3 regions of the Priestia sp. USM5 genome follow, and region 3 is predicted to be linked to each of the others. Evidence: riboswitches for the same ligand, from Rfam matches in the RefSeq annotation. Region 3 holds a riboswitch; each other region holds the start of a gene.
What was found. Region 3 has a riboswitch for S-adenosylmethionine ahead of ACWATA_RS28080 (5-methyltetrahydropteroyltriglutamate--homocysteine S-methyltransferase). Riboswitches for the same ligand answer to the same signal wherever they lie in the genome.
Positions count from the first base shown of each region.

Region 1: it holds a riboswitch for S-adenosylmethionine, as region 3 does, so the genes downstream of both, ACWATA_RS27695 (methionine ABC transporter ATP-binding protein) here and ACWATA_RS28080 (5-methyltetrahydropteroyltriglutamate--homocysteine S-methyltransferase) in region 3, are expected to answer to the same signal.
Region 2: it holds a riboswitch for S-adenosylmethionine, as region 3 does, so the genes downstream of both, ACWATA_RS13395 (Na+/H+ antiporter NhaC family protein) here and ACWATA_RS28080 (5-methyltetrahydropteroyltriglutamate--homocysteine S-methyltransferase) in region 3, are expected to answer to the same signal.

Region 1 covers NZ_JBSGKN010000006.1:65,221-69,503, forward strand. The annotation lists gene ACWATA_RS27685 (MetQ/NlpA family ABC transporter substrate-binding protein) at 1-515, opposite strand, end outside; gene ACWATA_RS27690 (methionine ABC transporter permease) at 533-1,201, opposite strand; gene ACWATA_RS27695 (methionine ABC transporter ATP-binding protein) at 1,194-2,219, opposite strand; SAM riboswitch class I at 2,351-2,458, opposite strand; gene ACWATA_RS27700 (thioredoxin family protein) at 2,639-2,938, opposite strand; gene ACWATA_RS27705 (toprim domain-containing protein) at 2,953-3,303, opposite strand; gene ACWATA_RS27710 (YusG family protein) at 3,485-3,730, opposite strand; gene gcvH (glycine cleavage system protein GcvH) at 3,810-4,193, opposite strand.
Region 2 covers NZ_JBSGKN010000001.1:2,473,850-2,478,132, forward strand. The annotation lists gene ACWATA_RS13385 (LacI family DNA-binding transcriptional regulator) at 1-807, opposite strand, end outside; gene ACWATA_RS13390 (hypothetical protein) at 932-1,060, shown strand; gene ACWATA_RS13395 (Na+/H+ antiporter NhaC family protein) at 1,100-2,410, opposite strand; SAM riboswitch class I at 2,496-2,602, opposite strand; gene ACWATA_RS13400 (ABC transporter permease) at 2,704-3,471, opposite strand; gene ACWATA_RS13405 (ABC transporter ATP-binding protein) at 3,464-4,283, opposite strand, start outside.
Region 3 covers NZ_JBSGKN010000007.1:46,976-51,258, reverse strand. The annotation lists gene ACWATA_RS28095 (hypothetical protein) at 1-411, opposite strand, end outside; gene ACWATA_RS28090 (FtsK/SpoIIIE domain-containing protein) at 408-1,541, opposite strand; gene ACWATA_RS28085 (hypothetical protein) at 1,554-1,853, opposite strand; SAM riboswitch class I at 2,240-2,340, shown strand; gene ACWATA_RS28080 (5-methyltetrahydropteroyltriglutamate--homocysteine S-methyltransferase) at 2,422-3,549, shown strand; gene ACWATA_RS28075 (catalase) at 3,686-4,283, opposite strand, start outside.

The sequences.
Region 1 (4,283 bases), on a different contig from region 3:
TTAATTTGTGCGTCTGTTTTCTTTACGCCTGGTTTTAATTTGATCACGCCAGCTTTTTCAAAAATCGATAAAATACGTCCTTGCTCTGCTACTGCATCACGCATAATAACTGTGCCGTTTTTCGGAAGATCTTTTAAGCTTTTGTATTTTTTAGAGTAGATACCAATTGGTTCAATGTGAATGGCACCGGCACTTACGAAATCATACCCTTTTTCACCTTTATGATCTTTTAGCACTGAATTCATATAAGGAACGTGCTGGAAGTAGTTTGCATCAATTTCATTGTTTGCAAGAGCTGTGTTCGGTAAGATGTAATCTTGAAATTTTTTAATCTCTAAGTCAATTCCTTGTTTTTCCAAAATAGGTTTTGCTTGTTCTAAAATTTCAGCATGAGGCGTATTAGATGCACCCACGACAATTTTCTTTTCATCTTTTGATCCATTGTTAGATCCACACGCCGCTAATCCTACTACTAGCGCAGATGTTAATGCTAAAGCTGAAAGCCATTTTTTCATAATAAATAATCCTCCCTTTATCTTTTATCAATTTTTGCAGTAATCGCATCTCCAATAAGTTGGATAATAAATACAATAATCAAAATTAAGATCGTAGCGGCTAGCGTTACGTCATTATGACTGCGCTGGAATCCTTCTAAATATGCAAGGTTTCCAAGACCCCCAGCTCCAATCACACCCGCCATTGCCGTATAGCCGACTAACGCAATGGTTGTTACTGTCAAACCGGAAATCAAAGCTGGCAGCGATTCAGGTAACAGCACTTTAAAGATAATAGTGCTTGTTGTGGCTCCCATTGATTTAGCAGCTTCAATAACACCTTTATCAATTTCACGCAGACCAATTTCTACAAGACGCGCATAAAATGGTGCTGCTCCAACAATTAAAGCCGGTAACGCTGCATTAGCGCCTAAAATACTTCCTACCAATGCTTTGGTAAATGGAATCAGTAAAACAATTAAAATAATGAATGGAATGGAACGAAAGATATTTACAACCGCCGACACAATGGCATATAAAGGTTTGTTTTGCCAAAGCTGTCCTTTGGACGTTAAAAATAAAAGCAAGCCCAATAAAATACCTAGAACAAATGTGGCTACAACTGAAATAGCCGTCATATATAGTGTTTCATTTGTCGCTTGAATAAAATCATCTAAAATAACGTTTGGAAATAGTTTCTCAAGCATTTGTCATTACCTCCACTTCTACCTGCTGCTCATGAATGTATGCAATGACTTTTTCAACTTCTGTTAATTCTCCGTCTAAATGAACGAACAACGTCCCGTATGAACCTGTTTGTGTATGAGAAATCTTTCCTTGCAAAATATTAATCGTTACATCAAACTGTTTTAAAATCGTTGTAATGAGCGGTTGCTCTGCTTTTCCGCCAACAAACGTCAGCTGAATAATTTGCCCGCTTGGATACAGCTCTTTTACTTGTTCAATCGTTTCAAACGTTTCCTCTGGTTCAGAAATCTGTTGAACGAATCGTTTTGTAATCGGCTGCTTAGGTTTTCTGAATACTTCTAGCACTTGTCCTTCTTCTACTACTGCCCCATTTTCCATAACGGCTACTCGATGACAAATTTTACGAATGACGTGCATTTCATGAGTAATCAATACAATGGTTAACCCTAGCTTCTCATTAATATCTACTAACAGATCTAAAATAGAATCTGTCGTTTGAGGATCAAGCGCTGATGTTGCTTCATCACAAAGCAATACTTTTGGATTGTTCGCTAGCGCTCGAGCAATCCCAACACGCTGCTTTTGTCCGCCGCTAAGCTGTGATGGATAAGCATCTTCACGCCCTTCAAGCCCGACTAGCTTGATAAGTTCGTCTACTCGTTTCATTCTTTTTTCTTTTGAAATCCCTGCTATTTCTAACGGAAAGGCAATATTTTCTCGTACCGTACGCGACCACAAGATATTAAAGTGCTGAAATACCATACTAATTTCTTGTCTAGCTTTTCTGAGTTTTCCGCCTTTAATTTTTCCAATATCATTACCTGCTACTTCGACCGTTCCTGTTGTTGGTGTTTCTAATCCGTTTAGCAAGCGAATCAAAGAACTTTTCCCCGCTCCGCTATAACCAATAATTCCGTAAATTTCTCCTTGGTTAACGGTTAGATTCACATTATCAACAGCTGTTACTTGACCGCTTTTGGCCTGATAAATTTTTGTAACGTCTGTTAATGTAATCATATTTCTTCACCTTCTTTAATAAAAACTTAATTATGTTAGGTTGCCCTATAGGATGAAAAAGCCGTAAAACAATTTTCCCCATTAAAAAAGCCTCTCTGCGCATGACAGAAAGGCTCGATATTTAATCCTTTCTCTCATCTTTCAAAGCGCATAGCTTTGCAGGAATTGGCACCATTTCAGTTAGTCTGACGGTTGCCGGGTTTCACAGGGCTCAGTCCCTCCACCTCTCTTGATAAGAGTTCGCAACAATTATTTTGTTTTTGGGAAATATTCATTCATTTATGAACATTCATGAGTGTGATTTTAGCATGTGTCAGATAGGCTGTCAACAGATTTTGTTCTTGGGATAATATCCCAATATTTCAACAGCCCCAACGGTTCGCTCTCTTTCAACTTCTTCATTTTAAACAAACGTTTGATTATCGAAGCTCCTCGAGTACGTGCTCGATGGAATGAAACGCGTAGAGTTTTTTTACCATTTCACCATTTTCCACTTCAATCAAACAAGGTACGCTTTCAATAGAAAATAATTCTGCTTTTGAAGGCATATAATTTAAATTGCTCATTCCGATGGTTACATCCGGCAGCATCGCTTCTGCCACGGTTAACATTTTTTTTGCCAGCTGACATGTCCCGCAAAAAGGCGTATGGAAAAAGATAAAGGCTCTTTCTCCTTCTTTTAACTGATCATCCAGCTGTTTTTCGCTCCATTCTTGCATGTTGCTCATTCCTTTTATGTTAAAAATTCTGCATTAACATCGATATTGGCACTCAGCAATACTGTTGCTATGTGATGTCTAGGGGCGGCAGCAACTTCTCGGTACATTTTATCAATATATAGATGCTCTGCTTCCGGAAGCTCTCGTTTAAATTGTTTTCTCAGCTTATTCCCTGAATCATCAGAGTCAACGAGTATGTATACCTCTTTGTTAAACGTACAGTCAATAATTTCATCCAGCTTTGATAAACTAATCGTACCGTTTGTACAAATAATTTCAATTGGTTCTCGAATGATATCTTGAATACGCTTTTTATCTGACTTTCCTTCGACAATAATTACTTTTTCAATTTCAATTAGCCCCATTTTCATCACCCATAATCGTCAGTTGTATAGTAACATCATTTCTTTATGCTATACAATATTCGTTAATGTATCACAGTTCACCTGTTTTTTAAAAGAAATTTGCAAGAAAGAACTCTTTTAAAAGGCAGTTTAGGCCATATTATCTCTATAAAACAAGAAAAACAGCGGCAGTTGCCACTGTTTAGCACCATCCTGCTTCTTCATCGCAGTCTGTATATTTTTGCGTTTCACCTTGTTTTTGTACGTCCGCGTATTGATAGAACTTATTATTTTCTTGCGAATATCCTTCTTCAAAGCGGTATTCATTGCCGCTTGTTCCGTAGCTAACTTCACCAATTGGCTGCTTATCAACGTATAATTTCATACCGCCGTCATGAAATTTAGCTGTAACGCGATCTGTAACGTCCATTTTTTGTTTTTCAAACATAAAAAGACACTCCTTTAGCTTGTTTACTAATAGAGTGTCCAGTCAAAAACTTTTCATAAAGACAATTTATGGAGGAATATTATCCTTCGTTTGTCATTTCTTCGTATTGCTCTGCTGTCATCAGCTTGTCTACTTGAGAAGCATCAGATGGTTTGATTGTAATCATCCATGCTTCTTCGTATGGAGATTCATTAACAAGTTCAGGACTATCGCCTAAGTTGTCGTTTACTGCTACAACTTCACCGCTAATTGGTGCGTAAAGCTCAGAAACTGTTTTTACTGATTCAACGCTACCAAACGGCTCGTCAGCTTCTACTGTTGCTCCTACTTCTGGCAGTTCAACGAATACGATGTCTCCAAGCTCAGCTTGAGCGAAATGTGTAATACCTACGCGGACAACGTCTCCTTCTGCTTTTACCCATTCATGCTCTTCAGAATAACGCAAATCTTTTGGTGTACTCATCTTAATCCCTCCAAAATATGTATCGTAATTTGTTTATATAAAAAGCGCCTTCAACGTGGAGAACACTTTCTACAACCTAAAATAACTTCC
Region 2 (4,283 bases), on a different contig from region 3:
ACCAATAATAGCTAAATCGCCTGGAACTGATATACCCGCTTGTTCGCACTGAGCTTTTATACCAATAGCGACTTGATCGTTTGTTACTAAAAGCGCCTGAGGCCGATTTTTCATCTGCACCAATTTTTTCACCACTTTTTCACCATCTGTCACGTTCAAACAGCCTTGAAACACCCATTCCGGATGATAAGGCTCATTTATTCTTTCTACATATTCTTTGTATGCTTGCTGCCTCTGTTGACTATTTGTACCCGTCATTCTTCCAATACAGTAGCCAATATCCGTATATCCTTTTTCTTTTAAATACATGAGCGCTTTCTTAAAAGCTGCATAATGATCAACGTATACGGAGCGAATAGAACGATTTTTTACGTTTTCGCACACGGCTATCGGCCCGTACTGCTGATAATATTCAATCGTGCTCCAGCTGCCTGCTCTAGAACAAATAATCACTCCATCAACCTGCTTTGTTTTTAGCATATGAAGCGCTTCTTCTTCTTTTTTTACATCATAGTTCGTCTGACAAATAACAAGCTGATACTGCTTTTCTAACGCTTGAGAGGCCACTCCTTCTAAAAGCAGACTGAAATAAGGATGATTAATAAAAGGCAAGACGACAGCAATCATATTTGTTTTCCCTTTTGATAAGTGAACGGCATTAATGTTTTGTTCGTAATTAAGTTCTTGAATTACTTCTTCTACCAGACGGCGCTTTTCTTCTTTTACATACGGATGATGATTTAAAACCCGTGACACGGTCGAAACAGATACACCAGCTTTTTTTGCGATATCTCGGATATTTGTCATGTTTTCACCTTTTTCTCTTGCGCTGAAACGCGTTTCATACTTTATTCTCATTATAAAGTGAAACAGCAATAAGCTAAACCCGTTACAATCATGTTTTTATTCACTTATATAAGGAGGTCATATCATGGGTATTTTATTATTCATTTTATTATGCGGAATTGAAATCGGAGGAGCGGCTTATGCACTTAAACAAAATGAGACACTTTGGAAGGAGCTAGATGAAAAAAAGCCGACTGATTTTTTCAAACAGTAAAAAACCCTTAAAAAGAATGTTCTTTTTAAGGGTTTGATATTACGCAGCTTCTTTAGATGATTTTGATTTTTTATTTAAACGAGGAAAGCCAATTACAATCGCAATGATACCGCAAACCGCTGTTAACATTGGATAGAATGTAAATGGAATAATCTCAACCGGTGAAACTTTAGCAAATCCTGCTGCGAGAAGCATTTGTGCACCGTAAGGGATAAGCCCTTGAACGCTGCATGAAAACAAGTCGAGCAGACTGGCTGATTTACGATTATCAATTGAATACTTATCAGAGATTTCTTTCGCTAACGGACCTGCTGTAATAATTGAAATCGTGTTATTAGCCGTGGCTAAATTGGTTAAACTTACTAATCCAGCGATGCTGAATTCTCCGCCTTTTTTTGTTTGAATGCGTCGTGTTAATAGGTTCAATAAGAACTGAATACCACCGTTATAGCGAATGAGTTCAACCATTCCGCCAATTAAAAGAGATAAAATAATTAATTCCGACATTCCGCCAATACCTTCTGTCACAGTTTTAGCAAGAGAAGAAAGCGTGTAGCTTCCGTCAGCTAATCCAATTACGCCGGCTAATACAATTCCTCCGGTTAAAATGCTTAATACGTTTGCACCAAATATGGCAGCAACGAGTACGCCGACATAAGGCAAGATTTTAAACCAGCTAAAATCTTTAATTTCTACTGATGACGTATTGCCTAGCGTCATTACAAGTAATAAAATCACTGTAACAATCGCTGCAGGAAGGACAATAAAAAAGTTTACTTTTAATTTATCTGACATATTTGTTTTTTGCGTACGAACTGCCGCAATGGTCGTATCAGAGATTACGGATAAATTATCTCCAAACATTGCACCACCAACAACAGCAGCAATTGCCAATGTAATGGATACATGCGCCTGCTCACTGATTCCTACAGCGATAGGCCCTAACGCAGCGATCGTTCCCATTGACGTTCCCATCGAAATTGAAATGAATGCGCCAATAACGAAGATTCCGACTACCACTAAGCTTTGCGGAAGCACAGACAGAGCTAAGTTTACCGTTGAATCAACAGCTCCCATGCCTTTAGCGACTTGAGAAAAAGCACCTGCCAAAATAAAAATAAGTACCATAATAATGATATCAGGATGCCCTGCTCCTTTAGCAAAACGTTCCACTTTTACATTAAGTGAATCTTTGCGGTTCATAGCCAGCGCCACGATGGCTGCAATGATAATAGCTACTAATACAGGCAGCTTATAAAAATCTCCCGTTATAATTCCTGATCCGACAAACAGGACTAAAAAGATGCCCAGCGGTAACAGCGCCCAGCCGTTTCCTTTTTGTTGTTCCATTCTTAACACCTCTTGTTTACGTAATAAAAAAAGACCTCTTCTTATTGATAAGAAGAGGTCTCTTATTTGTATCATAAGATTACCCTTCTCATCTTCCAAACGAAACATCGTCTGCTGGATTTGGCACCGCACTGCGTACAGCCAGTTGCCGAGACATCCTAGGGCCAGTCCCTCCGTCTCTCTTGATAAGAAGTTTATAGTTGTTTTAAAAATAGTCTTTCACTACTGTAATCTCTTTTTATTTAATTGTCAAATGCTATTTTAGAAAAATATATAGTGTGAAAATTCTCACATCAATTAGCTACGTCACGTTTTAAAAACGCCACCCACGCTACGCCCATAAAGAAGACAAAGTGTGCAACTAAGATGAAGATTGAAAATGGAATTGTCATTCCGTCAAACATCGTCTTCATTCCGTCCATATACTGCACAAAGTTTGTGTTGGCGAACAGTAAAAATTTCCCCCACCATAAACCTAGCTCTGATACTAGTCCTGTTACAGCTTTTGCGCCGATACTTATGACAATAGCTAGACTTGAAGCAAGCGCGCTGTTTCTAAATAAAGACGACAGCATAAAAGCAAACGTCATCATCATAAACGTTTCCATATACGCGCTGTCATACGTAAGCGTAATGTTTTTAAGCAGCTGCGCATCTCCTTCTAGACTGGCAAATCCAAAGAACAATGCTCCCCATACAAACGAAAAAAGCAAATAGCTCAGCAAGTAATACAAGCTAATTAAAACGAGCGTTATGTACTTGGACGTTAAAATCGTTGAACGTCTAGCAGGGCGAATTAAAAGAAGCTTAATGGTACCCGCTTCAAACTCTTTTGCAACCATTGATCCTCCAACAGCAAGCGCGAAAAATTGAACGAGGATCAGCATGCCTGCACTAAATGACAGGAAATTCAATATGTTGTCTTCCGTTCCTGCGCTGTTTGCTACTTTCTTCATTAAAAGAGCCATACAAAGAGTTAAGATGCCGATTGTAATAAACGTGACTTTTGTACTTCTTTTGTAAAACCATTTCATGTGTTCATTTTGAATTAACTTAAGCATGGTGCTCTCCCTCCGTAACGGACATAAACGAATCTTCAAGCGTCTCATAAACAGGAGTGATTCGGTAGACTAAAATATCGCTGTCCACTAATTTTCTATTCACAGCTGGAATTTGTTCTTTCATAATCACTACATCAATACTATCGGATTTTATTGTTACTTGGAATTCTTGAGATAAAAGATCCGCTGCTTGTTGCACGTCAGATACTTCAAATTCTACATACATCCCTTGATCTTGACGATTTGGAGATAGATCTTGAACAGCTTTTAACTCGCCGTTTTGAATAATACCAACGCGGTCACATAATGCTTCCACTTCTTTTAATAAGTGGCTCGCGATTAAAATTGAAATACCTTCTTCCCTGCAGAGGGTTTGTAAATATGTACGAAATTCTCTCATTCCCGCTGGGTCTAGACCATTTGTTGGTTCGTCTAGTAAAAGCAATGCAGGCTTATGTAAAATAGCTTGAGCTACTCCTAAACGCTGTCTCATCCCAAGGGAATACGTCTTCACTTTTGCATGAATGCTGTTTTCAAGCTTTACTAGCGCAATCACTTCATCCAAGCGTTCTGCCGTGATCCCTTCATGCATATTCGCAAAGTGTTTTAAATTTTGATAGCCCGTCAGATAATCATAAAACTCAGGGTTTTCAATAATCGCTCCAATTGATTTCATAGCTGAAGTAAACTGTTCTTTTAAAGGAAACCCATTGACGGTAATTGTTCCCTTTGTTTCTTTAATGAGTCCTACTACGGTACGAATTAGCGTTGTTTTTCCAGAGCCGTTCGGACCAAGCAATCCGAAAATCTCA
Region 3 (4,283 bases):
ATACTGATTTCGTTGAATTTCAATCCAAAAAGGAGATCCTTTAAAAATACAAAAGAGATCCGGTTCAATCCCTCCTTTTCGTCCGGTGGGCTTATCTTCGACAATGACATTCTTAGGCACACTATACGTACACATTTGTTTATAGACATCCAAGATAGAAAGGAAATGTAATATTTTTTGAGAGTTCTTTTTGATTTTTGCATCCACAGGCAAATAGACGGTTGGAGAATACTGCTGAGTGCGTTCAATTACCCCTAATCGATATAAACGTACCATCACACTATTACACGCATTTACAGGCGATTTCAGCTGTTTAAAGAACAGCTCAACCAACGAGTCTCGATCTACGGCTCGAAACTGGTTGATAAACCCAATGATGTCTTTATCACGTTGAGATAAACGGAAACTCATCGCTGTTCCTCCTTCTCTAATAATCCAAAGATAGACTGTGGTACGACCTCCAGTTGAGGTTCAGGGTCTTTTATGCGTGTTTTATAAGGAGAAAGCATTACTTTACACGCTTCTTCATCTAAGAAATACGCTTGAAATTCCTTCACTTCGTCAATTTTTATTTTCATACGGCCTCTAGCCGCAGCATCGATTTCTTCTGTTCCAATCACTCCGGCAACCTTGGCATTGGTTGCATCAGCTTGCCTACCAGATATCCGTACCCGTAAGTTGGCCTTTAATGCTGAATTTAATAAATCTGCATCGGGACGCTGCATGGCAATAATCGTATGAACACCTAATGCACGACCTTGGCTGGCAAACTGTTGGATCATTTCTACAAGATCTGTTTCTTTCTTCACGATGGACATTTCGTCAATTACCACAACGATCCGAGGAAGCTTAAATGAAAGCCTGCTTATATGTGTTACGCCATGCTCTAACAATAAATCGCCTCTTCGATACATTTCAGCTCGTAATAATGCAAAAGGTTTTCGCATGTCTTTTGCTTCAAAGCAAAGCGCATCCACATGGTCAATCTCATGAAATAAGCCCAAATCGGCTCGTTTAAGGTCCACTAAGACTAAGCGCAAGTCTTCAGGAGAGGAATATTTCACCCACGTGGTGAGGATGACACGCATGAGACTGCTTTTTCCAGCTCCAATTTCGCCAGAAATCAGTAAGGTTTCCAAATCCGCAAAATCCCATGAAACAGGGTTTCCATAGATATCTTGACCAATGCATACTGGGAGCTCCATTTTCTCAATATGAGGATGAATGACTTCATACTTATAATTGAGCATCTTAGGTAGGCTTTTGTGATGAACGGTAATACTAAAGTTCTTTAAGCTGCCATTCACTTCAATATTGCTGCCTAATACTTGTCGTAATGCCCATCTTTTTTTATTTAAAAGTTCAGGATCAATCCCATTCAGTAAGGAAAAAGCATACCGAGTGTAGGTGTTCTGATGATCGATTCGATGGATCTTCGGAAATTGATAGGAGGTACGATCCCCACGCTTTATGACTCGATAAATCTCTGCTGTACGAAACGCTTTAATAAGCTTTCCACGTAATTTTAGTTTCTCAAACATTTGAAACCCTCCTCAAAACATAAATGTCGCAAAGAAGTAAAATAAGGCCCCATAAAAGGTGACAGGTAAGATAAACCGCATCACCTTTGCGAACTGATCAACAAGATCGATGACACCCCATCGCTCTAGTATTCGTTCGATGATCGCAATTCCTAAGACAATGCCTCCTATGGTCAAAATAGTGGGGTCAAGCAGGGCTAGTGGACTAAAAGGAACAAAGGAATAAGCCTTGAGGGGACGAGGTCTCGTAAGAGGTGGTTTGTGAGGTGGAGAAAAGATTTTTGGAAAGGTAAATCCTTTTGTTTTTCTCATGTTGATACCTTCTTTCACTCTTTTAATTTTTTTGCTTTTGACGTACCTGTTTTTTCAGCTCAAGGCATCCGGTCGCCCCCTTCGCCTCTTCGGCTCAGCTCCCTTACAGATTCCACAAATGGCTTCAACAGGGTTATAAAGCTTGTATTAATGGGGTAGCGATACTGAACTAGCTACTGATTAGATAACGGAGTTACAATACTTTAGATACTATGTAGCTACTGCGGTAAGCTTGCCTGTCCAATCGAAAAATAACAAAGAACCCTTGCTGCAGTAGGTAATGAGGAAGTAATGAGGTAAGAGGTGTATTATTTCTGATTTTTCGAATTTTTGTTGACAACCTAAGAAAACAAGTGTAACCTTTTTTTAGTTAAATAAATTGAATATTCTTATCTCGAGAGGTGGAGGGACTGGCCCTAGGAAGCCTCGGCAACAGACTGTTAAAGTACTGTGCCAATTCCAGTAGCAATTTGCTTGAAGATAAGAAGAGAATCCATAACGATTATTAACCTCTTCTTATTTGTAAGAAGAGGTTTTTTATTTTGAAAAGAAAGAAGGAAACAAAACCATGACTAAGACATTAGTGAAGGCTCCATTTAAAGCTGATCACGTAGGTAGTTTTTTACGACCAACTCCCCTCAAAGAAGCAAGAAAAGCGTATGCGAATGGTACAATTAATAAAGCTGATTTAAAATCTGTAGAGGACAAAGAAATTGAAAAGCTTGTTCAGAAGCAAATTGAATTGGGTCTTAAATCGATCACGGACGGTGAATTTAGACGTTCTTGGTGGCATTTGGACTTCTTATCAGGCTTAGAAGGTGTGGAGCAGTTTGAAACAGAATATATCAGCCAATTCAAAGGTGCAAAAACCAAAAATAACGCAATTAAGGTAGTAGGTAAAGTGGACTTCGATCACCATTATATGGTGGAACACTTCACGTTTTTAAAAGAAGCTGTTGAACGACATGGTGATGGAAGCCAAGTTGCTAAATTCTCAATTCCAAGCCCAAACATGTTATTTACTCGAATTCAAGAAGATACATATTACAAGGGAAACAGAGATCAATTTTATCATGATACTGTGGCTGCTTATCAAAAAGCTATTCAAGCCTTTTACGACGCAGGCTGCCGTTATCTACAACTAGATGATACGTCCTGGATTGATTTCGTTTCTGAAGAACGCATCAATGCGGTTGTTGAGAAGCTTGGTATGGATGTAAAAGACATTATCGATAATCGAGTAAGTTGCTTAAATGATGCTATTTCTAAAAAGCCTGAAGATATGCTCATTACGATGCATATTTGTCGTGGAAACTTTAGATCTACGTATATCACAAGTGGTGGCTACGATACTATATCTGATGCTATCTTTGCTAACTTACATGTAGATGGACTTTTCCTTGAATATGATGATAACCGTTCAGGAGATTTTGAACCATTAAAAAGTTTTACACTTAACAATCAAACCGTTGTATTAGGATTGGTAACATCTAAATTCCCTACATTAGAAGATGCTAAAGTCATTAAGCGAAGAATCCAAGAAGCAAGTGAATATATTCCTCTAGAAAACTTGTCATTGAGTCCTCAATGTGGCTTTGCGAGTACAGAAGAAGGAAACGAATTAACAGAAGAAGAGCAATGGAATAAAATTAATCACGTAATTCAAATCGCTCAAGATGTCTGGACAAATAACTAAAGAATGATTTAAAAGATACCTCTCCTGTCAATTAGGAGAGGTATCTTTTAAATCATGAGGTTTTAGGCAAGGTATTCCCTTAAGATTATACTATACCCATACGTCGGTTCCCTATTTTTAAAATGGAGCAATTCACTTAATAAGGATCGACTTCGTGACTTTTCTTTACAGCATCTTCTGTTGCTTCATTTGCAGCTAATGTACCTTGTCCATATTTTGATTTACCTGCTTTACGACCAGGTACCTCACTTGTATTTTTCATATCCTGCATTTCGTGTAGTTTCTTTTCAATACCTTTCTTCACACGTCGACCATATTCTTCATCAGCTTGTGTAAAATGAGAAATCATCGTTTCTTGGATTCGTTTATCACAAATAGCAAGTGCATCCGATAGATTTTTAATCAATTCATCGCGCTCCCAATCTTCAAAACTACGGTATGTGTGACCTGCCTGCCCATAATCGTTAGGACGGTCAATTGGTGCACTCATTGCGGCTGCATTATACGTTGGTTGATGTGGAACACGGTCTTTCTTATTTTCTTCCTGAAAGCCACCAAGCATTGAAGGCTCATAATTAATATGTGGATTATCCCCAGATTCCTTTGGGTCACGAATATCCATTTGACCGCGCTGCTGATTCGTATGAATAGGCACTTTCGGTGCATTCACAGGTAATTTTAGATAGTTGGCACCTACACGGTAGCGCTGTGTATCTGAATAAGAAAAGGTACGT